Regions from separate parts of the Pseudomonas sp. App30 genome, predicted to be linked through region 1. Evidence: riboswitches for the same ligand, from Rfam matches in the RefSeq annotation. Region 1 holds a riboswitch; each other region holds the start of a gene.
What was found. A riboswitch is a leader RNA that binds a small molecule or an ion and turns the genes downstream of it on or off. The one in region 1 is predicted to bind cobalamin.
Positions count from the first base shown of each region.

Region 2: linked by a shared signal. The riboswitch ahead of RAM80_RS14575 (CbtB domain-containing protein) and the one ahead of RAM80_RS08490 (ABC transporter substrate-binding protein) in region 1 are both predicted to bind cobalamin.
Region 3: linked by a shared signal. The riboswitch ahead of RAM80_RS01220 (TonB-dependent receptor) and the one ahead of RAM80_RS08490 (ABC transporter substrate-binding protein) in region 1 are both predicted to bind cobalamin.
Region 4: linked by a shared signal. The riboswitch ahead of cobO (cob(I)yrinic acid a,c-diamide adenosyltransferase) and the one ahead of RAM80_RS08490 (ABC transporter substrate-binding protein) in region 1 are both predicted to bind cobalamin.

Region 1 is NZ_CP133165.1:1,855,827-1,863,006, reverse strand. Features, by position in the region: gene RAM80_RS08510 (SurA N-terminal domain-containing protein) at 1-1,404, shown strand, start outside; gene cobF (precorrin-6A synthase (deacetylating)) at 1,571-2,329, opposite strand; gene RAM80_RS08500 (ABC transporter ATP-binding protein) at 2,340-3,101, opposite strand; gene RAM80_RS08495 (FecCD family ABC transporter permease) at 3,098-4,126, opposite strand; gene RAM80_RS08490 (ABC transporter substrate-binding protein) at 4,126-5,148, opposite strand; adenosylcobalamin (AdoCbl) riboswitch at 5,192-5,274, opposite strand; gene RAM80_RS08485 (class I SAM-dependent methyltransferase) at 5,457-6,383, opposite strand; gene RAM80_RS08480 (DUF4142 domain-containing protein) at 6,467-6,961, opposite strand; gene RAM80_RS08475 (LysR family transcriptional regulator) at 7,149-7,180, shown strand, end outside.
Region 2 is NZ_CP133165.1:3,126,656-3,133,835, reverse strand. Features, by position in the region: gene RAM80_RS14595 (carbon-nitrogen hydrolase family protein) at 444-1,244, opposite strand; gene RAM80_RS14590 (flavin monoamine oxidase family protein) at 1,255-2,937, opposite strand; gene RAM80_RS14585 (Lrp/AsnC family transcriptional regulator) at 3,081-3,542, opposite strand; gene RAM80_RS14580 (CbtA family protein) at 3,816-4,544, opposite strand; gene RAM80_RS14575 (CbtB domain-containing protein) at 4,564-4,776, opposite strand; cobalamin riboswitch at 4,809-4,946, opposite strand; gene RAM80_RS14570 (acyltransferase family protein) at 5,019-6,173, shown strand; gene RAM80_RS14565 (NAD-dependent epimerase/dehydratase family protein) at 6,202-7,146, shown strand.
Region 3 is NZ_CP133165.1:263,558-270,737, forward strand. Features, by position in the region: gene RAM80_RS01190 (OprD family porin) at 1-537, opposite strand, end outside; gene RAM80_RS01195 (alpha/beta fold hydrolase) at 800-1,759, opposite strand; gene RAM80_RS01200 (helix-turn-helix transcriptional regulator) at 1,820-2,737, opposite strand; gene RAM80_RS01205 (fumarylacetoacetate hydrolase family protein) at 2,796-3,491, opposite strand; gene RAM80_RS01210 (hypothetical protein) at 3,632-4,063, shown strand; gene RAM80_RS01215 (DNA-binding protein) at 4,070-5,059, opposite strand; cobalamin riboswitch at 5,272-5,478, shown strand; gene RAM80_RS01220 (TonB-dependent receptor) at 5,586-7,180, shown strand, end outside.
Region 4 is NZ_CP133165.1:2,198,720-2,205,899, forward strand. Features, by position in the region: gene cbiB (adenosylcobinamide-phosphate synthase CbiB) at 1-60, opposite strand, end outside; gene bluB (5,6-dimethylbenzimidazole synthase) at 57-707, opposite strand; gene RAM80_RS10055 (cobyrinate a,c-diamide synthase) at 707-2,020, opposite strand; gene cobO (cob(I)yrinic acid a,c-diamide adenosyltransferase) at 2,017-2,628, opposite strand; cobalamin riboswitch at 2,760-2,988, opposite strand; gene RAM80_RS10065 (PQQ-dependent sugar dehydrogenase) at 3,236-4,552, shown strand; gene RAM80_RS10070 (C40 family peptidase) at 4,634-5,173, opposite strand; gene RAM80_RS10075 (C40 family peptidase) at 5,286-5,921, opposite strand; gene RAM80_RS10080 (NAD-dependent deacylase) at 5,989-6,762, opposite strand; gene hda (DnaA regulatory inactivator Hda) at 6,756-7,180, opposite strand, start outside.

The DNA.
Region 1 (7,180 bases):
ATGCTGGTCGGCCAACTGCGCGCCGGTGTCGCCGGCAGCAGCTTCGTCACCGACGCCCAGGTGCAGGCCTTCGCCCGCCTGGAAAAGCAGACGCGCGATTTCGCCTCGCTGACCTTCAAGGCTGACCCGTCGGCCATCAAGGTCACCGACGATGAAGTGAAGAAGCACTATGACGAGCACGCCAAGGAGTTCATGAGCCCCGACCAGGTGGTGATTGACTACATCGAGCTGAAGAAGTCGTCGTTCTTCGACAAGGTCACCGTCAAGGACGAAGACCTGCAGGCCGCCTACAAGGCCCAGACCGCCGCGCTCACCGAGCAGCGTCGTGCCGCGCACATCCTGATCGAGGTCAACGCCAAGACCACCGACGCCCAGGCCAAGGCCAAGATCGAAGAGATCCAGGCGCGCCTGGCCAAGGGTGAAGACTTCGCCAAGCTGGCCAAGGAATTCTCCCAAGACCCGGGTTCGGCCAACAATGGCGGTGACCTGGGCTACGCCGGCAAGGGCGTCTACGACCCGGCCTTCGAGACGGCGCTGTACGCGTTGAACAAGGACCAGGTATCGGCGCCGGTGCGCAGCCAGTTCGGCTGGCACCTGATCAAGCTGTTGGGTGTGGAGGCTCCTCAGGCGCCTACCTTCGCCAGCCTGAAAGACAAGCTGACCCGTGACGCCAAGACCGCCCAGGTCGAGCAGATGTACGTGGACGCTGCCAAGAAACTGGAAGACTCCTCGTACGAAGCCTCCGACCTGGTGCAGCCAGCCGCTGACCTGGGCCTGAAGGTCCAGACCTCCGCGCCGTTTGGCCGCGAAGGTGGCAGCGAAGGTGTGACCGCCAACCGTGCCGTGGTGCAAGCCGCGTTCAGCCCGGAAGTGATGGACGAAGGCGCCAACAGCTCGGCCATCGAGCTGGACCCGGAGACCACCGTGGTGGTGCACGTGCGTGAACACCGCAAGCCGGCGCAACTGCCGCTGGAAGCTGTGTCCGACGCGATCCGCAAGCACCTGGCGCAGGTCAAGGCCAGCGAGCAGGTCAAGGCCAAGGTCGATGCCCTGGTGGCCGGCCTGCGCGACGGCAAGGTCCCATTGGCGGCGACGCAGGAAGGCCAGGCCTGGAAAACCCAGGAAGCCGTGTCGCGTAGCCAGGAAGGTATCGATCCGACCGTGCTGCAAGACGTATTCCGCATGACCAAGCCCGTGGGCAAGGACAAGCCGGTCTACGACAGCGTCAGCCTGTCCGATGGCAGCTACGTGCTGGTCCGCCTGAACGGTGTCAACGAAGCTGCTGCCGCCAGCGATGCCGAGAAAGCGCAATACCGCCGCTTCCTGGCCTCGCGTGCTGGCCAGCAGGACTTCGCGGCCTACCGCAAGGCGCTGGAAACCAAGGCGGATATCACGCGCTACTAAGCCGTGATGCCCACCTGAAAAAGGCCGCGCAAGCGGCCTTTTTCATTTCCCGGCCGCAATACCGCCTCGCCTGTACCGCCCCGTAGCAGCGGCCGCAGGCCGCGTCCCCCAGCGCCACGGTCTTCCTGGAATACCGCACCGCCCTGGACGCCGCCTGCGGCAGCTGCTACGGGAGGGTGCGCTTCAGCAGGTAGGTGTCCATGATCCAGCCGTGGCGCAGCCGTGCCTGGTCGCGCACGTGCTCGATCTGGTCGGCCACCTGGTCCAGTGGCCCGGCAATCAGGATCTCATCGGCGCTGCCCACGTAGGCGCCCCACCAGATATACAACCCCTGGCCACGCAAGCGGTTGAAGGCCTGATGGGCGTCCAGCATCACCACCTGGCTGTCACCGGCACCCAATGCATCGCTCAGCTGCCGCCCCGGGCTGATGCGCACCGAGCCACCGATCTCGTTCAGCGGCACCCGATGGGCTGCGGCCAGCGCCTGCACGGCGGTGATGCCGGGTATCACCTGGTACTCGAACACCTCACGGCCGGCGGCCAGGATCGCCTGCAAAATCCGCAGGGTGCTGTCGTACAGGGCCGGGTCGCCCCACACCAGGATGCCCGCGCACTGGCCATCGGCGACTTCATCGGCGATTAGCCGTTCGATCAGCCGCTGCTTGTCGTCGTTGAGCTGCTGCACCGCACCCGCATAGCTGTCGCCGTCAGGCCCGCGCGGCGGGTTGTCGGCTTCCACCATGCGCCAGGGCCGCTCGGTGGCCAGGCGCGTGCACAGGTCACGGCGCAGGTCGTTGAGCCCGTGCTTGGCCGGGCCCTTGTCGAACAGCAGGAACACGTCGACGCGGTTCAGCGCCTTCAGCGCCTGCAAGGTCAGGTGGTCAGGGTTGCCGGCACCGATGCCGATGACCAGGACGGTTTTCATGGGCCATGCCTCAGGGCAGGTATTGAATGTGCGGGCGGCCATGGTGGGCGGAGGGGCTGACCACGCAGCGCACGCCGTAGACCTGGGCGACCCGCTCGGCGGTGAGGACCTGTTCCGGGCTGCCGCTGGCCACCACCCGGCCCTGTTGCAGCAGCACCAGGCGGTCGCAGAACATCGCGGCCAGGTTCAGGTCATGCAGGGCCATCACGCAGGTCACCGGCAGGCCCTGAATCAGTTGTAGCAGCTGCAGCTGGTGTTGGATATCCAGGTGATTGGTGGGCTCGTCCAGCAGCAGTTCGCTGGGGCCCTGGGCCAGGGCACGGGCGATCTGCGTGCGCTGGCGTTCGCCCCCCGACAGGCTGTGCCAGCTGCGCAGCCGCAGGGCGCCCAGGCCGGTGCGCGCCAGGGCCTGCTCGACGATGGCCTGGTCTTCCTGGGTCCAGGCCGACAACGCGCCGCGGTGCGGGGTGCGGCCCAGGCGCACGATGTCCTGCACGCGAATGTCCACCTCGGTGCCGGCGTGCTGTTCCACCAGCGCCACGCGCCGGGCCACGGCCTTGCGCGGCCATTGCGCCAGTGGGCGGCCGTCGAGGCTGACGCTGCCCTGGCTGGGCGTGCGCAGGCCGGCCAGCAGGCGCAGCAGGGTCGATTTGCCGGAGCCGTTGGGGCCAATCAGGCCCAGGGTGCCCTGGGCGGGCAGATCCAGGCTGATGCCGTCGATGATCACCTGGCCGTCGACGCTCCAGCCGACGTTGTCGGCGCGCAGGCTCATGGCGCCGCCCGGTTGCGGTAGAGCAGGGCGGCGAACACCGGCGCGCCGACCAGGGCGGTGACCACGCCAATGGGCAGCACCTGGCCGGGCACGATCAACCGTGAGGCGATGTCGGCCAGCACCATGAAGTTGGCGCCGATCAGCACGCAGGCCAGCAGCAGCCGCACGTGCCGCGGGCCTACCAGCAGGCGGGCGATGTGCGGCACCACCAGGCCGACGAAACCCACGGCGCCGACGATGCTCACCAGGGTGGCGGTGATCAGCGCCGTCACTCCGAACAGCAACCAGCGCAGGCCCGCCACCGGCACGCCGAGGCTGGCGGCGGCGTCGTCGCCGAAAACGAAGGCATCCAGGGTGCGCGCGCAGTACAGGCACACCAGCAGGCCGGCGCCCACCACCGCAGCGGCCAAGCCGACGTCCGCCCAGCGCACGCCGCCCAGGCTGCCCAGCAGCCAGAACATCACGCTGCGCGCCTGTTCGGCGTTGGCCGAGGTGGAGACGATCCAGGCGGTCAGGGCGTTGAACAGCTGCGCGCCGGCCACGCCGGCCAGTATCACCTGGGCCGGGCCGCCGCGGATGCCGGTGGCCAGCAGCACCACCAGGCCGAACGCCAGCGCGGCGCCGAGGAAAGCCCCCAGGGATATGCCGATCAAGCCGCCGCCCAGGCCCAGCAGCATCACCAGCACCGCGCCGGTGGAGGCGCCGGCGCTGATGCCCAGCACGTACGGATCGGCCAGGGCGTTGCGCAGCAGCGCCTGCAACACCGCGCCGCACAGCGACAGGCCAGCGCCGCAGCAGGCGGCCACCAGCGCGCGGCTCAGGCGGTATTCCCAGATGATGCCCTGCTGGATCCGCGGCACCTCATAGGCACCCAGCCCCAGGCCGTTGAGCAGCGCCTTGAGGGTCACGGCCAGGGGAATGTCCAGCTCACCCAGGGACACCGCCAGGGCAATCGACAGGCCCAGGCTGAGTAGCGCCAGCAGAGCCAGCGCCCAACGGCGGAGGCCGGAACTTTCCAGTCGCATCAAGGCGCCTTGCCCGTGTCGGCCAGGCCCTTGGCGATCTGTTCGATGGCGTCGACCACGCCCATGGACGGGTTCAGGGTGTTGGCGTCGACCACGATCAGGCGGCCGTTGCGCACCGCCTTGAGTTCGCGGGTCACCGGGTCGTTGCGCAGGAAGGCCAGCTTCTTCTCGACGTCGTCGGCGGGGTAGAGGCGGCGCTGCATGCGCGCCAGCACGATCACGTCGGGGTCACGGGCGGCAATGCTCTCCCAGCTCACCCCGGGCCATTCCTCATCGCTGTCGATGACGTTGCGCAGGCCCAGCACCTGGGAGATATAGCCCGGCGCACCGTGCTTGCCGGCCACCCACGGGTCGCCTTCCAGGCGCGTGCTGGAGAACCAGTACAGCACCGACAGCGGTGGGTGCGCGGTGGCGTTGGCCAGTTTCACGGCGGCCGCCACGCGTGCATGCAGGTGTGCGCTGAGGGCCTGGCCGGCGGCGGGCACGTCGAAGATGGTCGCCAGTTCGCTGATTTCCTTGTCCACCAGGGCCAGGGAATACAGCTGGCTGCGGCTGCCATCGGCGTTGGAGGTGGCGGTCACGCCCTTGCCGTCGCAGTCGCTGGGCGACACGTAGGAGGGGATACCCAGCTTCAGCAACTGCTCGGGCGTCGCCACCTCGCCCTGGGGGCCGATGTGGTAGGTGTACTGCGCCACGACGATGTCCGGCGCGGTCTTGGCCACGGCCTCGAAGCTGGGGGCGTTGTCGGCCAGGCGCGGCACCTTGGCGCCGGCGGCCGCCAGCGACGGCGGCAGCGGCCCGAACCACACGCCGGTGCCGACCATGCGCGGGCCCAGGCCCAGGGACAGCAGCAATTCAGTGCTGGCCTGGCCCAGGCTGACCGCCCGTTGTGGTGGGGCGTCGATGCGCACGCTGTGGCCGCAGTTCTGCACGGTCAGCGGGTAGTGGCTGGCCGGCGCGGCGGCTACGGCTGAGGCGGCGGATAAAGACAGGCAGGCAAAGGCAAGGCGGCGTAACAGCATGCAGCGGCTCCCGGGATGGCGCGTCCGTTGGGCGAAAGAAATGGCGTGCAGCAAGGTCTGGCTTTCGGGAGGCCCGAACACAGTGGCGCGACCGCGCCGGAGTTGCACCGGCTTCCTGCTGCACGCATGAAAAAGCCCGCAGAGGGTAAGTGGCATTGCCCAAGAGAGCAACCTGCCGTTCACCTTCCCAGGGGCAAACGCTGTAGCCGCTGCCGCCAGGCTGCGCTGGCCCTGGCGTACGCTGGAGATTTTCAGCGTGGGCAAGGGCCAGCGCAGCCTGCGGCAGCGGCTACGCAGTCATGCGGGGTTCATGCGCTGGTAAATGCCAGCGCCTTGAGGCCGCCTTCGGCCTCGGCGTCGGGGAATTCCGGCGGGTTTTCCAGCCGGTGCTGGAAGGTCAGCTGCGGCGCTTCCTCGGCCATGCTCTGGATCAGGAAGTCGGAGCCAATGGCCGGGTCATTGACGCAGGCCAGCACCACGCCCTGTTCGGTCAGCAGCTCGGGCAGCTTGCGCAGCACCTTGCGGTAGTCCTGGGTGAGCACGAAGCTGCCGCGCTGGAACGACGGCGGGTCGATGATCACCAGGTCATAGGGGCCGCCACGCTTGACCTTGCCCCACGATTTGAACAGCTCGTGGCCCAGGAAGCTCACGCGGTCCAGGTCGTGGCCGTTCAGGCGGTGGTTGTCACGGCCGCGGCTCAGGGCGGCGCGGGCCATGTCCAGGTTCACCACGTGCTCGGCGCCGCCGGCGATGGCCGTCAGCGAGAAGCCGCAGGTGTAGGCGAACAGATTCAGCACGCGCTTGCCGGCGGCGTGCTCGCGCACCCATTGGCGGCCGTAGCGCATGTCCAGGAACAGCCCGATGTTCTGCTTGCGGCCCAGGTCCAGCTGGTAGCGCAGGCCGTCCTCGTCGATGAACCATTGCTCCACCGGCTCGCCCAGCAGCCATTCGGCGGCGCTGTCGGGCAGGTAGCGGTGCTGCAGGATCAGGCTGTGCACCTGTGGGGTGGCCTGGGCCAGTGCCAGCAGCAGCGGCTTCAGCGCAGCCAGCTCGTCGGCGGCGGGTTCGCGGAACAGCGACACCAGCAGCACACCTTGCAGCCAGTCCACGGTGATCTGCTCCAGGCCCGGCCAGCAGCGGCCGCGGCCGTGGAACAAGCGGCGGGTTTCGGCAGGCGGGTGTTGCAGGGCGGTGCTGAGGTGTTGCTGCAATATAGCGAGGGCGTCGGCGTTCATGAAAGACTTTTGGCAGGGCATAAAGCGCCCATGGTAAACGCTGGCGCAGGGCCGTGGGAAATCCACGGCCGTGCGCGCCAGGATCACTGATGCTTGGCTTGCAGTTCCTTGGCCATTTTCAGGTGCTCCTGCAGCTTGGGCAGGGTCTGTTTGGCGAAGTCCTTGAGCTCGGCCTTGTCGGAGGATTCGACCTCTTTCTGGAACAGCTCGATGGTGTCTTCGTGGGCCTTCACCTGATTGGCGGCGTAGGCCTTGTCGAAGGACTCGTCGCGCATTTCGAGGATTTTCTTCTTCGCCTGGTCCATCAACGTGGCGTCGTCGGGCACCACCAGGTCCAGCTTGTGCGCCAGCGCCGCCAGCTTCTGGTTGGCCGCGCCGTGGTCCTTGATCATCATCTGGGCGAAGCTCTTCACGTCCGCCGAGCTGCTTTTCTGCAGCGCCAGCTTGCCAGCCTCGACTTCGGTGATGCCGCCTGCGGTGGCATCGGCGACAAAGGCGCTGGTGGCAGCGGCGAATGCGGGGCTTGCCAGCGCGCCGGTCAGGGCCAGCACAAGCGTGCCTGCTTTGAATGCGTCCATGGGAAATCTCCGTCGTTATTGTTCGGGAAGCGAGAGGGTGACGCCTCGCTCACTACAATTGATTGCCCGGCCACCGCGTTGGTGCTTGGGCGGCGACGAACGGTCTTTCGACTATGGTCCAGCATCAATCTTGCTCATTCATGCATTAAGCTGATCGGATAAATAAAATTCGGCATGAGTGACCGGGATGAGCATCAATTTCGACCTGAACGACCTGCA
Region 2 (7,180 bases), 1.3 Mb from region 1:
CGAGTCAAGGCAATTAAGGTTAAGTGTTGGCAGGACTACACAAAGTACTTCAGGGCTGCTGCCTGGCCGTACTCTTCGGTGCGGCTCTCCCACAACTTTTTGGCGGTGGGTGAAGAGATATATCGACCGTCTTCAACAGGCTGTCAATGGCTTTTGTCAAAAAATGCGCCCGGCCGGTAAAATCGGTGGTTAGGGTTGGTTAACTTATTGATATGTATAGAGGTAGGAAAGTTGACGCTGGCGTTTTGCTGGCTTTTTCACCGATTCATGGCGCTTTGCCCTGTTTTCCCCAATTTCGGAGGGCGCCACCCTTGTATTTGCTGGGGGCGGCGTGCCATCTGGCTTGCAGGGCATTGGGGGCGGGTGCCAGCGACGGATTATTTACCGACGCCAAAAAAACGAAAGCCCTCGGAATGAGGGCTGGGCACTTGGCGGTATATTGACTACTGCGCGCTGAGTGGACGGTACAACTCGGGGCGTCGATCCTGGCGATAATCATTGGCCTGGCGTGCATTTGACAATGCCTCTCTATCGAGCAACGCATGGCTCAGCGCCGGGCCTGCGCCGCCATCGGCCAGGCGTTTGCCATTGGGGCCAACGATGCTGCTCATGCCGCAGTAACGCAGGGATCCCTCTGCGCCACAGTAGTTGGCGTAGACCACGAAGCACTGGTTTTCGAACGCGCGGCTGCGCACTGTCACGTCGGCGATAAACTCGAATGGCAGCATATTGGCGGTGGGCACCAGTATCAGTTCGGCCCCGGCCAGAGCCAGTCTTCTGGCGTTCTCGGGGAATTCGATGTCGTAGCAGATCAATACGCCGACTCGCCAGCCGTCCAGGTCCACCACCGGGTAGTGGTCGCCACCAGGGCTGAACAGGGCACGGTCGAGTTCACCGAACAGGTGGGTCTTGCGGTAATTGAGCCGGCTGTTGCCGCGCCCGTCGAACAACTGCACGCTGTTGTACAGCTGGCCATCGGCGCCACGCTCCGGGTAGCCGTAGGCGATGGCCATGCCATGTGCCTCGGCGATGCCAGCGATCACATGGGCCGACGGTCCGTTGGCAGCTTCAGCCAGGCGTTGCACCGCGGCCACGCCGATGTCGTAGCCGGTCAGGAACATCTCCGGGAACACCAGCAGTTGCACGCCCAGTGCCTTGGCGGCGCGCACCTGGGCCTGCAGGCGGGCCAGGTTGTCGATCACGGCCAGCGGCTGCGGCGTGCATTGGCACAAGGCTACATGCATGGGGCGCTCCTTATTCGGCGAGGACGATGGGGCCGATTTCATTGAATACGTCGCCCGGCCCCGGATTGTCCGCGTGGCAGTGGCCGCCGAAGTGTTTCATGATGCCCCACACCGCATTGAGCGAAGTCTGCACCGCGCCTTCCACCCACGCCGGGGTCCAGGACACGTCGTCGCCGGCGATGAAAATGCCCCGGTGCTCGTCCGCCATATCCTGCTGCATGAAGTGCGCGTACATACGCTGGTTGTAGCGGTAGTGGCCGGGCAGCGCGCCCTTGAACGCGCCGAGGAAGTGCGGGTCGGCTTCCCAGGAGACGGTGATGGGGTCGCCGATGATATGCCCGGCGATGTCGACGTCAGGGTAGATTTTCTTCAGGGCGTCCAGCGCCAGCTTCACGCGTTTTTCCACCGGGTGCGGGAGCATCTTCAGCGCATCGCTCATCCACGAGTACGACAGGCAGATCACCCCCGGCTTGTCGTCGCCGTGGTCGAACAGGTAGGTGCCGCGGGTGAGGCGGTCGGTCAGGGTCATGCTCATCAGGTCGCGGCCGGTCTCCGGGTGCTTGTCCTTCCAGAACGGCCGGTCGACCATCACGAAGGTCTTTGACGCCTGCATGTAGCGGGTGCGGTCCAGGGCCATCCACATCTTCTGCGAGAACAGCGACTCCTCGCACTCGATCTGCGTGGTCAGCAGCCAGCTCTGGCAGGTGGCAAGCACTGCGGCGTAATGGCGGGTGTCGCCCCAGTTATCGGTGACGGCGAAGCGGCCGTCCGGGTCGCGGGCAATCTTCTTCACCCCCGAGCGTGGCGCGCCGTGGTGCAACGAGCTGAGGCTGGTACCGGCGGGCCAGTGCGCGCATTTTTCCGGCACATGGCGCCAGATGCCCAGGGGCACCTGCTCGACGCCACCCACCACCAGGTGCTGGTGGTCGTCGCAGTTGGTCATCACCACGCGGAAGATTTCCAGCATCGAGTTGGGGAAGTCGGAGTCCCAGCCGCCGGTGCCGAAGCCCACCTGGCCGAACACCTCGCGGTGGTGGAAGGACAGCTTGGCGAACGCCTTGGAGGTGGCGACGAAATCGTAGAAGGTGCGGTCGTCCCACAGCGGTACCAGGGTGTTCCACAGGCTTTTCAGGCGCGGCACGTCGCGGTCGCGGATGGCCTGCTGGATCTCGCTGAACTGCGAGCCGGCCTCCAGGGCGTCGGCCCAGGCGTCGGCGACCTCCTGGAACAGCGCCGGCAGGTCGGCGATGCTGCGGGCGTAGTGGGTCTGGCCCTCGAGGTCGATGACGGTGCTGCCGGAGGCGGCGGTCAGCGGGTTGGGGAACGGACGGGTTTCCAGCCCCAGCTTGTCCACGTAGTGGTAGAACGCCGTGGAGGACACCGGGAAGCGCATGCCACCCAGCTCGGCAACGATGCCCTGGGTGCCCTCGAACGTTTGCGAGCGCAGCCGGCCGCCCATTTTCGAGGCTTCGTACAGCACCGGCTTGAGGCCCAGCTTCATCAATTCGTACGCCGCCACCAGCCCGGCGATGCCCGCCCCGACAATGGCCACCTCGGCGCCGTGGTGCTCGGCGGGAATCACACCCAGGCCGGCCGGGTGCTCGATCCAGTCGTCGAAGGCGAAGGGAAAGTCCGGGCCGAAGATGGTGATCGGCTTCTTGCCGTCGGCGGGGTGGCGGTTGTGCTGAGTCATGGTCGACCTTATGGGCGGCTACTGAGCGGATCTTTCAGTATAGGAAAGGGATGCCAGCCATTTTAGGGAGCGGTCGTGTCGTAATTAAGGCGCAGAGTGTCGTCGTAATGACGTGTTTCGCTGCAATATGACGAAACCCTTGATCAGACTGGTTGCCCGCGGTCGACCTTGCTGCTGAGAATGATCGACGTAGTGGTTTTTTCCACCCCGTCGACGCTGCCGATCTGATCGAGCAATTGATCCAGTTGCTCCGGCGAGTCGGTGCGCAGCCAGGCCACGTAGTCGAACTCGCCGCTCACCGCGCACAGCTGTTGCACCTGGCCCATGGCGCTGAGGCGGCGCACCACTTCCTTGCCCGAGCGCGGCTGCACGGTGATGCCCACGTAGGCCTGCAGGCCGCCGTCGGCCAGGCGCTGGCCCAGGCGCACGCCGTAGCCGGTGATGACCTTGCCTTTCTCCAGGCGCGCCAGGCGCGAGGTCACCGTGGTGCGGGCGATGCCCAGCTGGCGAGCGAGCACGGCCACGCTTTCGCGGGCGTTGATCTGCAGGGCGGCGATCAGCTTGCGGTCGATTTCGTCGAGGGGGAGGGTGCGCAGGTCGGTCATGTTGTAGTGGCGGATATGCCATCCATACTGGCTTGAATGACGCCCTAATCGGCTCATTTTGTGAGCCGATTAAGTCAGCTAATCGGCTCACTGTCCAGATTGCACTCCGTAGCCGCTGCCGGCAGGCTGCGCTGGCCATGTCGTACGCTGGAGAGCTTGCGTCGAGGCTTAGGGCCGGCGCAGCCTGCGGCAGCGGCTACGGGGAGGTAGCCGGGCGAGACTGCAGGCATAAAAAAACCGCGCCGGAGCGCGGTTCTCTTCGAGCAGCGTGGATCAGGCGTGGGCAAAGCGCGCCTTGGGTTGCAGCAACCGCTCCGCCACCGGCCCGAACACCAGGCCGACGGTGGTCCACAGCACCAGCTGGATGCCCAGCGACGAGGTGCGGAATTTCCACAGCACGTCGGCCGAGAAGTTCGCCGGCACTTCGTTGATGGTGGGGAACAGCGCACCGGCCACGGCCATGATCACCAGGTACAGGGCCACGCCGGCGATGGCGCCAGCCCACACGCCAGAGGTGGCGATGACCTTGCGCGCGGCGTTGACGGCGATGACCGCGGCCACCACCGATACCAGCAGCATCATGAAGAACACCTGGGTGCGCAGCCCGATGGTGTCGGGGTTGCCTACCGACGGCGGGTTGGCCGGGTATTTGATTTCCGGCACCAGGATCAGCACCACGAAGGCCGCCAGGGCCAGCAGCGCCGACAGGCCACGCGGGCCGACCTTGCCGATGCGGCCCAGCGAGTAGGCGAACACCAGGGCGAAGATGCCGCCCAGGGAAACGCTGTAGGCCACCACGCCGGTCAGCAGGCCGAAGGTGCTCTGCACCTCGCGGCTGACCAGCTCGGGTTCCTCGGCGTCGCCGTGCATGTGCGCCATGCCTTCTTCGAAGGCGATGGCACGGTCAACCTGGGGTTCACCGAATATTTTTGCAAAACCGAAGGCGAGGATGCCGGCCAACAGACCGACGAGCATGCCCCTGACGAGTAAACGACCAGTCATGTGAAACACCTCGAAGGGATCAGTGGCAGGGGAAGCCCAGCAGGTGGCGACCGTCGTGCACGAACTCGTGGACGTACATGCCCTTGAACAGCGCGGTGGCACCTTGTTCTGCGCCAACGAAGTAGATTGCCAGCATCAGCAGCAGGCCGCCGAAAATCGCCCACGGCAGGATTTCGCTCAGGGGAATGGTCGGGATCGAGATGTCGGTTTGCGAAGTAGTGCTATAGGCCATGATTACCTCAGGGATTACGCGTCCCGGTTACGGTGGATAGGTCGAAAAAAGGTCTGGCTTACGGCAAGGTGCCGACTACAGTGGCGCGACCGCGGCGGTTTTTGACCGTCTTCTTTTTTCGAAACACATTGATACAGCCGGGTAAGTGTACCTCTTTGCCCGATGAACGTCGTGAAGATTGGCCGCGCGAGGCAGGCCTGAGCGGCTACGCTTGGCTTGCAGGTTCCACATGGGGCGCAGCCATGCAAGGCGCAAACAGGTTCCAGGCGCTGGACAGCTTTCGCGGCCTGTTCGCGCTGGCGGTGGTGACGTACCACATCGGCTTGCCGGGCAGCTTCACCGAGCTGGCGTTTTTCCGCAACGCCGACCTGTTCGTGGAGTTTTTCTTCGTGCTTAGCGGCTTTGTGCTGGCCCACGCCTACGGCAGCAAGGAGCGCGTGGACTTCAGCCGTTTCTTCATCACGCGCTCGTTGCGCCTGTTCCCGCTGCACTGGGTGATGCTGCTAGTGTTCATTGCGCTGGAGGTGGGCAAGGCGATTGCCTGGCGCAAGGGGCTCGCGTTCAACTCGAAGCCGTTCAGCGGGGCCACCGCGCTCTCGGAAATACTGCCCAACGCCCTGCTGGTCCAGTCGTGGACCGGCTTTACCGAAGCGCTGTCGTTCAACTATCCGGCCTGGAGCATCAGCGTCGAGTACTACATGTACATGGTGTTCCTGGCGGCGTTGTTGCTGCGTGGCAGCGCGCGGCTGTGGGGCTGGGCAGCCATCGCCGCGCTGGCCGCACTGGCGCTGTACCTGGAACTGGGCGGGCTGACGCCAAAGGCCCTGCGTGGGCTGTTGTGCTTCTTCGGAGGGGCGTTGGCCTACATGGCCTACCGCCGGCTGAGCACGCGGATCCGCGCCGGTTTCGCCTGCTTCACCGGCCTTGAGCTGCTGTCCGTGGCCTTGGTGGTGGCGTTACTCATCTCCAGCCTGGACAACAAAATGCCGCTGGCCCGCGTGCTGTTCTGCGCGGTGGTGGTTGTCTATGCGTTTGACGGTGGTGCCGTTTCCCGACTGTTGCAGGGCCGGGTCTTTCATTTGATCGGCAAGGTTTCCTACTCCATCTACATGACCCACGCGGCAGTGTGGTTCTGCGTGGTGTCCTGCTTCATGGTGCTGCAGAAGCTCACCGGCACGCCGTTCGCACCGTCCATTGGCCCCAAGCGCTACGTGGACACCGGCAGCGTGTTGCTCAACAACCTGCTGGCAGTGGCGGTGCTGCTGATGGTGGTAGGGCTGGCCATGCTCACCTATCGCTACGTGGAGCTGAAGGGCCAGCAACTGGGCGCTCGGTTGGCGCAGCGGGCCCCCAGCAAGGGCGCTACCGAGGTGGGCGTGCAGGAACGAGGAGCATGATATTCAATCAACAGGTTTCAGGAGCGCCATGAACATACTCGTCACGGGGGCCACCGGCTTCCTCGGCCAGGCGGTCTGCGAGGCCTTGGCAGCGCAGCACGACAACCAGGTGCTGGGCACCAGCCGTTCGGCGGGCGCAGGGCCCGTGCCGCTGGTTGCCGTGGGTGATATCGCCGCTGCAACCGACTGGTCCGGCGCCTTGCAGGGCATCGAGGTGGTGGTGCACATCGCCGCGCGCCTCAACTTGCAGGGCGACACCAGTCCCGACCCGTTGGCCGAATACCGCCGCACCAACCTCGAAGGCACCCTGGCCCTGGCGCGCCAGGCGCTGGCAGCCGGCGTGCGAAGGCTGATCTTCATCAGTTCGGTAGGGGTCAATGGCTCCTTCACCACCGGCACGCCCTTTGACGAAACCTCGGTACCGGTGCCGGACGGCGACTACGCCATTTCCAAGTTCGAAGCCGAGGAGGGCCTGCGGGCGCTGGCGCAGGGCACGACCATGGACGTGGTCATCATCCGCCCGCCGCTGATCTACGCCGCCCACGCCCGGCGCAACTTCCCGCGGCTGTTGAAGCTGGTGGACTCCGGCCTGCCGCTGCCGTTCGCGGCGGTGGACAACCGCCGCAGCATGGTGGCCCTGGAGAACCTGGTGGACTTCATCGTGCTGTGCACCCGCCACCCGGCGGCGGGCAACCAGCTGTTCCTGATCTCCGATGGCGAGGACGCCTCCACGGCGCAGATCGTCCGCTACCTGGCGGCCAGCATGGGCCGCTCGCCCCGGCTGGTGCCGGTGCCCGATGGGCTGATGCGGTGGGGGGCCAGGCTGGCGGGCAAGCAGAACATGTACACCACCTTGTGCGCGTCGCTGCAGGTGGATTCGGGCAAGGCGCGGCGGTTGCTGGGGTGGGTGCCGCCGTTGACGCTGGAGCAGGCGCTGCACAAGACGGGCAGGGCGTATAAGCAGCTGGGCTGAAAAGCGTTGGCCTGAAACGCAAAAAGCCGCGCAG
Region 3 (7,180 bases), 1.6 Mb from region 1:
GGTGATCTTGCCGCCGATGAGGGTCAGGTTGTCGAACTCGCGGCTGGTTACCTGGGTGCCCTGGAACGTCTGCGGCAGCAGGCGCCCGTCGTTGATGCCTATCACCGGCAGGTGCGGCTGCAGGGTGCCATGGCGAATCTCAGTCTTCGAGAAGCGTAGCTTGGCGGTCAGGCCCAGGCTGGCGAAGTCGTTCACCGCGCGGCCGTCGCTCTCACTGGGGAAGACAATGCCGCCGCCGCTGCTGCCGCTGTTGTAGGCCTGGCCCTTGCCCGAGTCCAGGCGCAGGCCGAGCATGCCCAGGGCATCGAGGCCCAAGCCCAGCGGGCCGTTGGTGAAGCCCGAGGTGTAATTGAGGATGAAGCCCTGGCCCCACTCCTGCTGCTTGGACGGCGTGGCCGTGCCGCTGCGGTTGTCGTTGTTGATGAAGAAGTTGCGCAGGGTCAGGTCAGCCTTGCTGTCATCGAGGAAACCATCGGCCCACAGGGGCTGGCTGAACAAAGCGGCGCTGAGGGCCAGGGGGAAGGCTTGACGGTACATCGGACGTCCTTGGTGGGGTCAGGGACGGCGGAGTGTAGGAATGTACGTTTTGGTTCAAAAATACGGAGTTGGCCTATGGATATGCCGGGCGGGGTCATAAGTGCCTAGGGAAAAGGCATATGCTGGTGCTGCGTGACGTTGAGCAAAATCTTATGGATCAACAGGTTGGAAGGTTAAATTAATCTTCATTGTGGGAGCTGGCTTGCCAGCGAGCTGTTGAGGCTCAAAAGCTCGCTGGCAAGCCAGCTCCCACCTGTGCACGTCACACGGGAAAATGGCTTGCCAGAAAGCGCAGCAAATGCCCATTGACGATGTCGGGTTGTTCGCTCTGTATCCAGTGCCCGCAGGCCTTGACGATGTGCTGCTCCAGGCGTGGCACGCGCTTGGGCATGCGCAGCAGCGTGTGCGCCTCCAGCACGCCCACCGGGTCCAGGTCGCCCAGCAGGAACAGCGCCGGCTGCTCGACGCAGGCCTCGGCCAGGGGTTCGGTGCGCTGCCAGTTGCGTTCGAAATTGCGGTACCAGTTCAGCGCGCCATGGAAGCCGCGGCCGGCGAAGGTTTGCACGTACACCTCGAACGCCTCGGCGCTGCACCAGGGCGGCAGCCGGTCGGGCTGGTTGATGCCGTCGAACAGCGTGGCGCTGGCGGGCTTGTCCTTGAGGATCAGGTCGCCGTTGGCGCCGCCCTGCATGAACATGCGCAGGGTGTGGGCGACGTCGGCGTCCAGCTCGGCCTCGGCCACCCCCGGGTTCTGGAAATACAGGATGTAGTTGAAACGGTCCTTGAAGTGCGCGCGTATCAGCTCTATCGCCGGCTGCTTCGGCCGCCCGGCGTAAGGCACCGACAAGGCCACCACCGCCTGCACCCGCTCAGGCTCCAGCAGCGCCAGGTGCCAGGCCACCGGCGCGCCCCAGTCGTGGCCCACCACGCACACCTGGCGCTGGCCCAGCAGGTCCATGGCGCCCTGGATGTCGGCGCACAGGGTCAGCAGGTCGTAGGCTTCCACTGCCTGGGGCGCGGAGCTGGCGCCGTAGCCGCGCATCTCCGGCATCCACACCTGATAACCCGCGGCCACCAGCGGCGCGATCTGCGCCCGCCACGAGTACCAGCACTCGGGGAAACCGTGCAGCAGCCAGATGGGCCGGCCGTGTTCGGGCCCGGCGACGTGCACGCTCAGGGTGATGCCATTGACCGCCAGGGTGCGTTGTTGTGTGGCCTTCATCGTCCATGCTCGTCTGAACCTTTCACCTACCCTAGCAAAGCCCGGCCACAACGCTAACCATCATTGATGGGCGCTATGCTCGCGCTGCTGTCGGCGGAATTGCCCGGGCGGCAGGCCCTGGGTCTGGCGGAAGCGCCGCGAAAAGTACGCTTCGTCGCTGAAACCGCAGCGCTGGGCCACGTGGCTGATGGGCTCGTCGCTGTTGAGCAGATGGGTGCGCGCCAGGCGCATGCGCCGCTCCAGCACCAGCTCGCTGAAGGTGCTGCCGGTGTCCTTGCGCAGCAGGTGGGTGAGGTAGTTGGGCGACAGGAACGCCGCGGCGGCCGCGTCCTTCAGGGTCAGCTCCGGGTTGGCGATGTGCTCGCGAATATAGGCCGTCACCCGCGCCAGCGCGTCGCGGCGGCCGCGCCGTGCGGCCTTGTCGCTGGCCAGTTGCTGCAACGCCGGGGCGAAGCGCTGGCTGACCAGGCCGATCAGCTGCAACAGCCCGGCCCGCAGCAAGGTGGTGGTGCCGAAGTCACGGGTGCGGTCCAGCTCGCGCAGGCGCAGCAGCAAGGCTTGTACCTCGGCAAAGGCGTGGTCGTCGAGAATGAAGTCCAGGTGCTCCTGGCACTGGAACGGCGCCAGCTCGGGGGCCTGGCCCAGGGGCACGTCCTCCAGGTCCAGCGGGTCGCAGGCCAGGTGCGGCAGCAGGAAACCCTGGGCGAAGTTGATGAGCATGAAGTTGCCGTGCTCGGGGTGCGGGATCAAGTGCAGGCGGTGCGGCAGGATAAAGCTCAGGGCGTTGCGCGGGAACGGCCGCACCGCGCCGCCGATGTGCTGCACGGTGTCGCCGCCCAGGTTGACCTGGATCTGGAAGTATTCGTGGCGGTGCGGCGAGGTCAGCGCCTCGCGCTCCTGCTTGTCGCGGATGTAGAAATCCTCGCGGTTGCTGCGCTGCTGCATGCCATAGGTGGGCACGCGGGACAGGGACGACATGGCAGCAACCTCGAAAGCCGGAAAGACGCCGCCAGTCTAAAGCGCGGCGCGGCGGCTGTCAGCGCTGGCCGATGCGCAATTGGAACTGGGCGACACCGTCGATGCCGGCGCTGACCTGGTCGCCGGGCTGCAAGGCGCCGACGCCGGCCGGGGTGCCGGTGAAGATCAGGTCGCCGGGCTGCAGCGCCACCGATTGCGACAGGTAGGCGATCACGTCAGGCACCGCCCAGATCTGGTCCGCCAGGTCACCGCGCTGGCGCTCCTCGCCGTTCACCGTGAGCCAGATGGCGCCGCTGGCCGGGTGGCCCAGGGTGCTGGCCGGGATCAGCGCGGTGCACGGCGCCGATTCGTCGAAGCCCTTGGCCCAGTCCCACGGCCGGCCCTGCTTCTTGGCCTGGGCCTGCAGGTCGCGGCGGGTCAGGTCCAGGCCCACGCCGTAGCCCCACACATGCGCCAGGGCCTGCTCGGGGGCGATGTCGACGCCGCCCTCGGCGATGGCCACCACCAGTTCCACCTCATGGTGCAGGTCGGCGGTCAGCGGCGGGTAGGCGATCACGCCCTCGGCCGGCACCACGGCGTCGGCGGGCTTGCAGAAGAAGAACGGTGGCTCGCGGTCCGGATCATGGCCCATTTCCCGCGCGTGCTCGGAATAGTTGCGGCCCACGCAGAACACCCGGCGCACGGGGAAACGGCGGCTGTCGCCGGCAATGGCGACGCTGGCGGCGGGCGGTGGGGCAATCACGTACTCGGTCATGGAGGGGCTCCTGATGGCAAAGGCAGACCTGCAGTGTGCCCGCCGGCAGCGGTGCCTGGCTTGGACAGCGCCGCGCGGATTATGGACAGCGCAACGCAATGGCGCATACTTTCCCTGTAGCGTCACCACAAGGAGTACCCATGAGCGATCACGACGACAACGTCATTCCCCTGCGCCGCACCAAGGTGTTCGAGGACGACGGCAGCGAACCGGCACTGCTCGACGAGGTCATGCGCCGGCTGATGGTGCAGACCTTCGCCGGCACCGACATCGACTGCGCCGCCATCCACACCCAGGGCCAGTACCGCCAGGCCCTGGCGTACATGATCCAGGGCATCCTCAACGGCCCCAACCCCGGCGACAACCTGCTGGCCTTTGCCCTCAAGACCATTCACATGTCCGGCGAGGAATTCGCCAAGCTCGACGGCTACGGCCCCAAGCTGTGCGCCCAGGCCCTGCTGGACATGGGCAACGGTGTGCCCGGCTCGGTGGAGAAGATGCAGCGGGTGCGGCGCATCCTGCGCAGCGGCCTGCACCCGGTGGGCCCGGACGATACCCCTTCCGAGCCCTGAGCGGCGTTACTCGGCGCTGGCCGCGGCGCGGTCGGCGCGCCACTGCGCCAAGGTGGCGTTGGCCTGTTGCAGCTGTTGCTCCAGGCGCGCCTCGCGCAGCACCTGGGCCTTGCTGGCCTTAGCCTGGGCCGCCTGCTCCTGGCGCAGCACCTCGATCTGCTGGGCCTGGGCCTCGCGCGCGCCCAACGCCTGAGCCAATTGCGTGGCCAGGGCCGTGGCCTCGGCGGCCTTGTCGGCCAGGGCCTGGGTGGCGGTGTCCTGATCCTTGCGCGCCTGGCGTGCCTCCACCAGCATGCGTTCGTTGTCGCGGTTCAGGCGCATCAACTCGTCCTGCTTGACGATCAGGCTCTGCTGCAACTGCCGCACTTCCACCTGCACCTGCTGCACCTGGCTTTCGTGGCGGCGCTGGTCCTGGTCGCGCTGCTCCTTCACCGCCTGGCGGTAGTGCTCCAGGGCGTCGCGGGCGTGCTGGTGCTTGTCTTCCAGCGAGCGGATGTGTTCGTCCTTCTCCTGCACGCGCAGTTGTAGGTCGCTGCATTCCTGGCCCAACCGCGCGTTGCGGGTGTGCTCGGCCTGCAACGAGGTGCGGCAGGTGGCCAGCTGCTCCGACTCACTGGCCAGGGCCTCGGCCTGGATCTCGAACTGCTGCAGCAACGCGGCGTGGGCCTTGGCGGCTTCGGCCAGGTCGGCTTCGAGCACGGCTTTCTGCAGGTCGAAACGCGCCTGGGCCTGCTGCACGTACTCGTCGCCCTCCTCTTTCAGGCGCAAAGCCAGGCGGCCTACCAGTTCGCCCAGCTCCTGGGTCAGGTGCTCGCGCGGGGCCTGGCGGCGCTGGTCGGTTTCTTCCAGCTCCTTGAGATAGCGGTGAATGGTGGTCTTCGAACCGGTGTTGCCCAACGCCACGCGCACGGCGTCGATGGTGGGGTTCTCGCCCCGCGCCAGCAGCGCCTCACGCGCCTTTTGCACCACTGCCTTGTTGATCCCACCCCGTGCCATGCCTGCTCCTTTGAAGTGTACTGCGGTATGTATTCTGTAATGGCGCGCAATATACCCCATTGGCGCGACGCTGCGTAGCCGCTGCCGCAGGCTGCGCTGGCCTTTTCATGCACTGGAGATATTCAGTGTTCATGCCGGCCAGCGCAGCCTTCGGCAGCGGCTACAGGATTGTATCGAGGCGCAGACATTGACCTGGATCCACATCAGTGGTCGAATGCGCGCCAGTTTCAGGTGCCCTCAGCCGCCGTGCTCAGGGTGAAACGGGAAGCCGGTGCGTCACTTTGGTGATCAGTCCGGCGCTGCCCCCGCAACGGTAAGCGAGCGAACGCGTCAACAGGCCACTGTGCATCGTGCATGGGAAGGCGGCGCGTTCATGCCCCTCGCAAGCCCGGAGACCGGCCTGCAAACGCTTCAATTGGCAACCCGCGGTGGGCGGGCGCAGGCCGGTTTCCGTGGGCGTTTGCGCCCGCGATTTGCCATGCGTGTCCCTCCGGGTTCATCTTTTCCTGACTGTAGTTGGAACAGCATGTCCCGCACTTCCCTGCTTCACCGCCTGGCCCCGTGCCTGGCCTTGTCCTTGCCCGTGCACGCCGCCGATGAGCTGGCGCTGCCGGCCACCACCATCAGCGAACGCGCCGACACCGCGCTGGCCACCCCTGGCACCGCAGGCTCGCGCCTGAACCTGACGCCGCTGCAAACCCCGGCCAGTATCAGCAGCCTCGACGAAGACGCCATCGACCAGCGCAACAACCTCACGGTGCAGGAAGCCGCCACCCGTGCGCCCGGCATCACCAGCATCGCCGCGCCGGGCAACGGCAATACGGCGCTGTCGGCGCGCGGCTTCAGCGGCCACGAGTCAGTGATGACCCTATTCGACGGCGCGCGCCTGTACACCGGCGCCGGCACCCAGACCTTCCCGGTGGACCCGTGGATGGTGGAGCGCATCGACGTGATCCGCGGCCCGGCCTCGGTGCTGAACGGCGAAGGTGCCACCGGCGCGGTGATCAACGTGATCCCCAAGAAGCCCTTCGAGGGCGCCATCAGCAACCACCTGCGCGTGGGCTACGGCAGCGACGACCGCCAGCAGACCGCGTTCGACAGCGGCGGCTCGCTGGGCGAGCGCCTCAGCTACCGGCTGACCCTGGACCAGCAAAGCAGCAATGGCTGGGTAGACCGTGGCCAGTCCTCAAGCCTGGCCTTCAGCGGCGCCCTGCGCTGGCAAGCCAGCGACGACCTGAGTTTCACCCTGGCCCATGAGCAGGGCGACAGCCGCCCCATGAGCTACCTGGGCACGCCGCTGATCGACGGCCACTACCACGACAGCCTGCGCGACAAGAACTACAACGTGCGCAACGCCGTGCAGCACTACGACGACCAATGGACCCGGCTGACCAGCGACTGGTCCCTGAGCGATGCCATCAGCGCCAGCAACGAGCTGTACTACATCAAGAGCCGCCGCCACTGGCGCAACGCCGAAAGCTACAGCTGGGACAGCAGCCAGGGCCAGCTGCTGCGAGGCAGCTACCTGGAAATCAAGCACCACGAAGAACAGTTGGGCGACCGCCAGACCTTCACCTTCGACCACCGCCTGTTCGGCCTGGCCAGCAAGACCGTGGTGGGCGCCGAGTACAACCGCATCCGCTTCGGCCTGGCCAACAACTCGCCCTACACCGATGTCGGTGGCGACTACGTAGACCCCTGGGCGCCGGCGCCGGGCTGGTTCCACAGCCAGTCGCCGTTCCAGGCCCTCAGCCAGAGCACCACCCAGACCTTCGCGCTGTTCGCCGAGAACCGCCTGCAGCTGTCCGAGCGCTGGGCGCTGGTGACCGGCGTGCGCCGCGACCAGAACCACATCCAGCGTGACGACGCGCGCACCAGCACCCGCAGCGACGTCAATCTGGACGGCGGCAACTGGCGCGCCGGGCTGGTGTTCGCGGTCACCGACCAACTGTCGCTATACGGCCAGTACAGCACCAGCCAGGACGGCGTCAGCGACCTGGTCACCCTCAACCCCACCCAGCAGCAGATGGACCTGGCCCGGGCAAAACAGACCGAGGTGGGCCTCAAGCAGCAGTTCTGGGATGGCCGCGGCGCCTGGACCCTGGCCGCCTACCACATCGT
Region 4 (7,180 bases), 340 kb from region 1:
CGGCTCGCCAAGCAGGGCATCCAGCGCCACGCCGGCAACGGTGACCAGGGCGATGCTCATGGCTTAACCCCCCAGTGGTTCTCATACAGCATCTCGCTCAACGGCTTGGCCTCGGCCCAGCCTTCCATCACCAGCATGGGCGATGGGTAGAATTCGGTCACCGGGCCCAGGCACAGCACGGCCATGGGCTTGGCGCCGGCGGGCAGCCCCAGCAGGTCGGCCAGGGCCTGGGGGTCGAACAGCGACACCCAGCCCATGCCCAGGCCTTCGGCACGCGCCGCCAGCCACAGGTTCTGGATAGCGCAGGACAGCGACGCCAGGTCCATCTCCGGCAAGGTACGGCGGCCGAAGATGTAGCGCTCGCGGTCGTCCATCAGCGCCGCCACCAGCACCTCGGCGCAGTCGTTGATGCCTTCCACCTTGAGCTTCATGAACTCGTCCGAGCGCTCGCCCAGGGCCTCGGCGGTGCGCACCCGCTCGTCCTCCACCACCGCCTGGATACGCTCGCGCAGGGCGCGGTCGCTGATGCGGATGAAGCGCCAGGGCTGCATCAGGCCGACGCTGGGCGCCTGGTGCGCAGCGTGCAGCAGGCGCGCCAGCAGTTGCGGGGCGACGTCGCCGCCGGCGAAGTGGCGCATGTCGCGGCGCTCACCGATGGCTCGGTAGATGGCCGCGCGCTCGGCGGGGGTGTAGGCGTTGTCAGTCATCAAATGTGCGAGGCCCCTTTGGGGCAGAACAGGGCGGCGACGGCCGCCGGGTTGGACGGGAAATAGAAGTGCACGTACGACGCCGTGAGGCGGCCATCACGGTACACCGCCTCGGCGCCGCGGCCACCGTTGGGGCTGAGGCCACGGGCGATGGGCTCAAGCGCGGTGCTGGTCAGCGAATGGTGGTAGGTGTGGCCGCGCAGGGTGCCTTCGGGCAGCTCCACGGCTTGCAGGGCCAGGGCCGCCAGGCGCTTTTGCATCACCGCTTCGCCAGCTAGCAGGCCCAGCAGCTCGGCGCGCTGGCCGTCAACGTCGGTCAGGGCGTCCAGCAGGTAGAGCATGCCGCCACATTCGGCCAGCAGTGGCTTGCCTTCGGCGTGGTGGCCGCGAATCGCCGCCAGCATCGGTGCGTTGGCGGCCAGGGTGTGGTGGTGCAGTTCCGGGTAGCCACCGGGCAGGTACAGGCTGTCGCAGGGCGGCAGCTGCTGGTCATGCACCGGCGAGAAGAAGCTCAGCTCGGCGCCCATGGCGCGCAGCAGGTCGAGGCTGGCGCCGTAGGTGAAGGCGAAGGCCTCGTCACGGGCGACGGCAATGCGCACGCCGGCCAGCAGCGGTTCGCACGGCACCGGGGTGGGCGCAGCGAAGGTCACCGGCGGTGGCAGCGCGACTTCGCAGCTTGCCGCCAGGGCATTGGCGGCCGCGTCCAGGCGCAGGTCCAGGTCGTTCAGCTCGCTGGCCTGCACCAGGCCCAAATGGCGGCTGGGCAGTTCGATGCCGGTCTCGCGAGACAACGCGCCGTACCAGCGCAGGCCTTCGGTGAGGCTGCCTTCAAGCAGTTGCGCGTGGCGCAGGGTGCCGACGCGGTTGGCCAGCACGCCGGCGAACGGCAGGTCCGGCTGGTAGCGCGCCAGGCCCAGGGCCAGGGCGCCGAAGGTCTGGGCCATGGCGGTGCCGTCGATCACGCCCAGCACCGGCACGCCGAAGTGCCGCGCCAGGTCGGCGCTGCTGGGGGTGCCGTCGAACAGGCCCATCACGCCCTCGATCAGGATCAGGTCGGCCTCGGCCGCCGCTTCCCACAGCAGGCGCCGGCTTTCCTCGGCGCCCACCATCCACAGGTCGAGCTGGTACACCGGCGCGCCACTGGCCCGTTCCAGGATCATGGGGTCGAGGAAATCCGGCCCGCACTTGAACACCCGCACCTTGCGCCCCTGGTTGCGGTGCAGGCGCGCCAGGGCGGCGGTGACGGTGGTCTTGCCCTGGCCAGAAGCGGGTGCTGCGATCAGCACCGCCGGGCAATGACGCGGCTGGGTCATAGCTCGATGCCCTTCTGGGCACGAATGCCGGCCTGGAAGGCGTGCTTGAGCATGCCCATCTCGGTGACGGTGTCGGCCAGTTCGACCATCTCGTCCTTGGCGCCACGGCCGGTGACCACCACGTGCTGCATGGCGGGACGCGCCTGCAGGTCGGCCAGCACCTGGTCGAGGTCCAGGTAGCCGTGCTTGAGGGCGATGTTCAGTTCATCGAGAATCACCAGGCCGATGCTCTCATCCTGCAACAGGCCACGGGACACTTCCCAGGCGGCCTGGGCGGCGGCGATGTCACGCTGGCGGTCCTGGGTTTCCCAGGTAAAGCCCTCGCCCATCACGTGGTAGCGCACCTGCTCGGGGAAGCGGCGGAAGAACAACTCTTCGCCGGTGGCGTTACGGCCCTTGATGAACTGCACCACGCCGCACTGCATGCCGTGGCCCATGGCGCGCGCGAGCATGCCGAAGGCCGAGCTGCTCTTGCCCTTGCCGTTGCCGCTCAGCACCAGCAGCAGCCCGCATTCGTTGGGCGCATTGGCAATGCGCTCGTCAATGATCGCCTTCTTGCGCAACATGCGCGCCAGATGGCGTTGTTCACGTTCCTGGAATTCACTCATCGCAGCTCTCCGCTACACCTGCACACAGGCGACATCGACGAAAAGCCGCCGCCCGGACGGACGCAGCACAGACTCGTCAATGCCGCTCTCACCCGCGCGACAGAACAAAAGGGGACCGGCAAGCCAGCGGCTTGCCAAGAAGGGTTCCAGGCCGGTCTCCGGACTCATGAGCGGGGGCATGCACACCCGGGGCCACGCGCCTTCCCGAGCCAATTCGGCCCAGTGGCGCCATGCGCGACCTTGACTCATTTACCGTTGCGGGGGCAGCGCCGGGCTCGCACGCCTGCGGCGGCTCACCGGCTTCCCTGTTTCACCCTGCCAGCCGTGGGGCTGCAGGGCACCTGAAACACGCCGGGAAGGTTAGAGGGTTGGGGGTGGGAGGTCAATTAAAGCTCGCCATACCTCCCCTGTAGCAGCTGCCGCCAGGCGGCGTCCGGCCCTGACGCGGCCTGGCTATTGCACCGCAGCGCCTGTGGACGCGGCCTTCGGCCGCTGCTACGGAACTCCCCGTAGCAGCGGCCAAAGGCCGCGTCACAGGGTTTTATTGGAACCACTGCCCTACCCCGCCCCTCTACAGCACATACCTCCGCCTCAGCGAGCAATTACAATGCACAAGACCCGCCTGGCCCTGATCATCCTCGCCTCCAGCACGCTGCTGGCCTGCGGCGAGTCCTCGACCCTGAAGGTGGCCGACGGCACCGGCCCGCACCCGCAGCTGCCAGCACCGAACAAGACACTGATCCCCACGGTGAACATCGCCGACGCCATCGGCTGGCCCGACGGCGAGAAACCCCAACCGGCCAAGGGCACCCAGGTGGCCGCCTTCGCCGAGGGCCTGGACCACCCGCGCTGGCTGTACGTGCTGCCCAACGGCGACGTGCTGGTGGCCGAGACCAACGCGCCGCCCAAGCCCGAGGACGCCAAGGGCATCAAGGGCTGGGTGATGAAGAAGGTCATGGGCAAGGCCGGCGCGGGGGTGCCCAGCGCCAACCGCATCACTCTGCTGCGCGACACCGACGGCGACGGCGTGGCCGACACCCGTACGGTGTTCATCGCCAACCTCAACTCGCCGTTCGGCATGACCCTGGTGGGCAGCGACCTGTACGTGGCCGACACCGATGCCCTGCTGCGCTTCCATTACGACACCGGCGCCACCGCCATCAGCGGCCAGGGCACCAAGGTGACGGACCTGCCGGGCGGGCCGCTCAACCACCACTGGACCAAGAACGTCATCGCCAGCCCCTCGGGCAACAAGCTGTACGTCACCGTGGGCTCCAACAGCAACGTCGGCGAGAACGGCCTGGACAAGGAAGAAGGCCGCGCGGCGATCTGGGAGGTGGACCGCGCCAGCGGCGAGCACCGCATCTACGCCTCCGGCCTGCGCAACCCCAACGGCATGGGCTTCGAGCCGCAGACCGGGCAGTTGTGGACCTCAGTCAACGAACGCGACGAGATCGGCAGCGACCTGGTGCCTGACTACATCACCTCGGTGAAGGACGGCGGCTTCTATGGCTGGCCGTTCAGCTACTACGGCCAGCACATCGACAACCGTGTCAGCCCGCAGAACCCGGCACTGGTGGCCAAGGCCATCGCCCCGGACTACGCCGTGGGCCCGCACACCGCTTCCATCGGTTTCACCTTTGCCAGCACCAGCGGCGGGCTGGCGGCGCCGTTCAACCATGGCGCCTACGTAAGCCAGCACGGTTCGTGGAACCGCAAGCCACACAGTGGCTACAAAGTGATTTTCGTGCCGTTCGTGGACGGCAAGCCCAGCGGCCAGCCGATCGACGTGCTGACCGGGTTCCTCAACGACAAGGAACAGGCCATGGGCCGGCCGGTGGGCGTGACCGAGGACCACAAGGGCGGGGTGCTGGTGGCGGATGACGTGGGGAACAAGATCTGGCGGATTACGGCTGAGAAGTAAACAACCTGTGGGAGCTGGCTTGCCAGCGAGCTTTGGGGGAAACCCGAACAGCTCGCTGGCAAGCCAGCTCCCACAGGCGCATCAAGGGTTATGCGCCAGGCTTGCTGGTTGCAGCACGCGCTTGGCGTTCAGGTAGGCGTGTTGCCAATACGGCTTGTTGAGGTAGTCCAGCTTCACCGTGCCACCTGTGGCCGGCGCATGCACGAAGCGGCCCTCGCCCACGTAGATGCCGGCATGGCTGACCTGCGAACCACCGCTGGTGGCGAAGAAGATCAGGTCACCGGACTGCAAGGCATCCTTGCTGACATCGGGGGCGCGCATGCTGATCATTTCCCGCGTGGAGCGCGGCAGGCTGATGCCGGCCGCGTCGCGATAGACGTAGGCGATCAGGCCGCTGCAGTCAAAGCCCGAATCCGGCGTGTTGCCGCCCCAGCGGTATGGGGTGCCGACCAGCCCGATGGCGCGCATCAGGACGTCATCGGCCTGGGGAGACAGGGGCTGCTGGGGAGCTGAAACAAAAGGTTGATACACCGGCGCAGGCGCAGGTGGCGGCTTGTGGCCAGCGCAGGCGGTGAGCAGGCCTGCGAAGAGTAATAGCGCGAAACGGGCCGTTAGCGACATAAACAGAACCATCCTGATTCAACTGCCGTTGAAGACTAGCTTGTATTCCCGAAAACGCGCAACGGCGGCACACTTTTCAGTGCGCCGCCGCTGCGAGTACCGCCCAGACTGCTTACTTGCGTGCGATAGTCGTGGTCGGTGCCATGGCCAAGGCACGCTTGGCTTCGATAAAGGTCTTGCTCCAGTAGGCGTCATCGAGGCTGTCGATGCGCACGCCGCCGCTACGGTGGCTGCTGGAGTGGATGAACTGGTCATCGCCCAGGTAGATGCCGGCGTGGCTCACGCGACCACGGCCACGGGTGCTGAAGAACAGCAGGTCACCGGGCTTGAGGTTGTTGCGGGCTACCAGGGGGGCCTTGACGTTGATCATGTCACGCGTGGAACGCGGCAGGGTCATGCCGGCCTCCTCGCGGAACAGGTAACCGATGAAGCCGCTGCAATCGAAGCCCGATTCAGTGGAACCACCGGTGCGATAGCGGGTGCCGATCAGCGATTTGCCGCGTTCCAGGATGCTGTCAGCCAGCATGGGCATCTGGTAGGGCTTGCTGTTCTCGGAGAAGTCAGCCAGTTCCTTTTCGGTATCCAGCTCTTCTTCTTGGAAATTCAGGGTTACAGCTTTCGCCTGGGCCTGGGACTGTGGAGTCACCGGGTTGAGAGCCTGTTGCTGCGATACCGGCGTATGAGCCGCGCAGCCGAAAAGCAGGGTCACGAGTGCGAGGGGCACGAGGGGTGCGAAGCGCTTTAGCATGGGCACGACCGTGTCTGTAATAGTTAAGAAGACGCGACTATGCCCGCTATCAAATCCATTTGCAAATTCAATCGAAAAAAATGTGACTCAGCAGTTTCGGCATGACTTCTAACGCCCTACTCTCAAAAAACACGTCCATGCTGGCAGAAAGCCCGCTTCGCAATGGGTTGATCTCAATGGCAAACCCGCCAGCGGCGCGGGTTTCAGCGATGGGCGCGTTGATGTAGGGGAAGCTTGCCGTGGTGCCGATCACCAGCACCACCTCGAAACCGATCGCCATTTGCCGATACAGCGCCTCAATCGCCCGCTCGGGCAGCATTTCCTCGAAAAGCACCACGGAAGGCCGCATAACGCCATTACAGACGTTGCAGCGCGGCGGCAGTGGCTGACCAAGGATTTCCCGCAAATCATCGCGTACAGCGCCACAGGCGCGACAGAACAGTGGCGCCAATTCCCCGTGAATTTCAATTAACCGTTCGTCGGGACTTCCTGCCTGACGGTGATAACCGTCAATGTTTTGCGTCAGCACCCAGCACTCCGGCTTGGCTTTCTGCAGCTGGGCAATGGCGTGGTGCGCCGCATTGGGTTGCGCGCCCAGGCAGGCCTCGCCCAGCTGCGCCAGGTATTTCCAGCACAGCACCGGGTCGCGTTCGAGCATGGGCCCCGACAAGGCTTTTTCGATGGGCAGGCCTTCGCTGGTGGTGCCGTTGTACAGGCCACCCAGGCCACGGTAGGTGGGCAAACCGGAGTCGGCGGAGAGGCCGGCACCGGTAATCACCAGGATGCGCCGGGCATCACGCAGGGCAGCGCCGGCGCGGGCCAGCAGCTGCGGGTCTACCAACCCAGGGTTTCCTTGAGGAAGGGAATGGTCAGCTTGCGCTGGGCCTGCAGCGAGGCCTGGTCCAGGCGCTCCAGCAGGTCGAACAGCGCGCTCATGCTGCGGGTACCACGAGTGAGGATGAAGTGCCCGACCTCGTCGGTGAGGTGCAGGCCGCGGCGCGAGGCGCGCAACTGCAGGGCACGCAGCTTGTCTTCGTCCGACAGCGGGCGCATCTGGAAGATCAGCGCCATGGTCAGGCGCGACTTCAGGTCCGGCAGCCTCACCGCCAACTCGCGCGGCGAATGGGAGGCGGCGATCAACAGGCGCCGGCCGCTGTCGCGCAGGCGGTTGAACAGGTGGAACATGGCCTCTTCCCACTCGGGCTTGCCGGCAATGACCTGCAGGTCGTCCAGGCACACCAGCTCGTACTGTTCCAGGT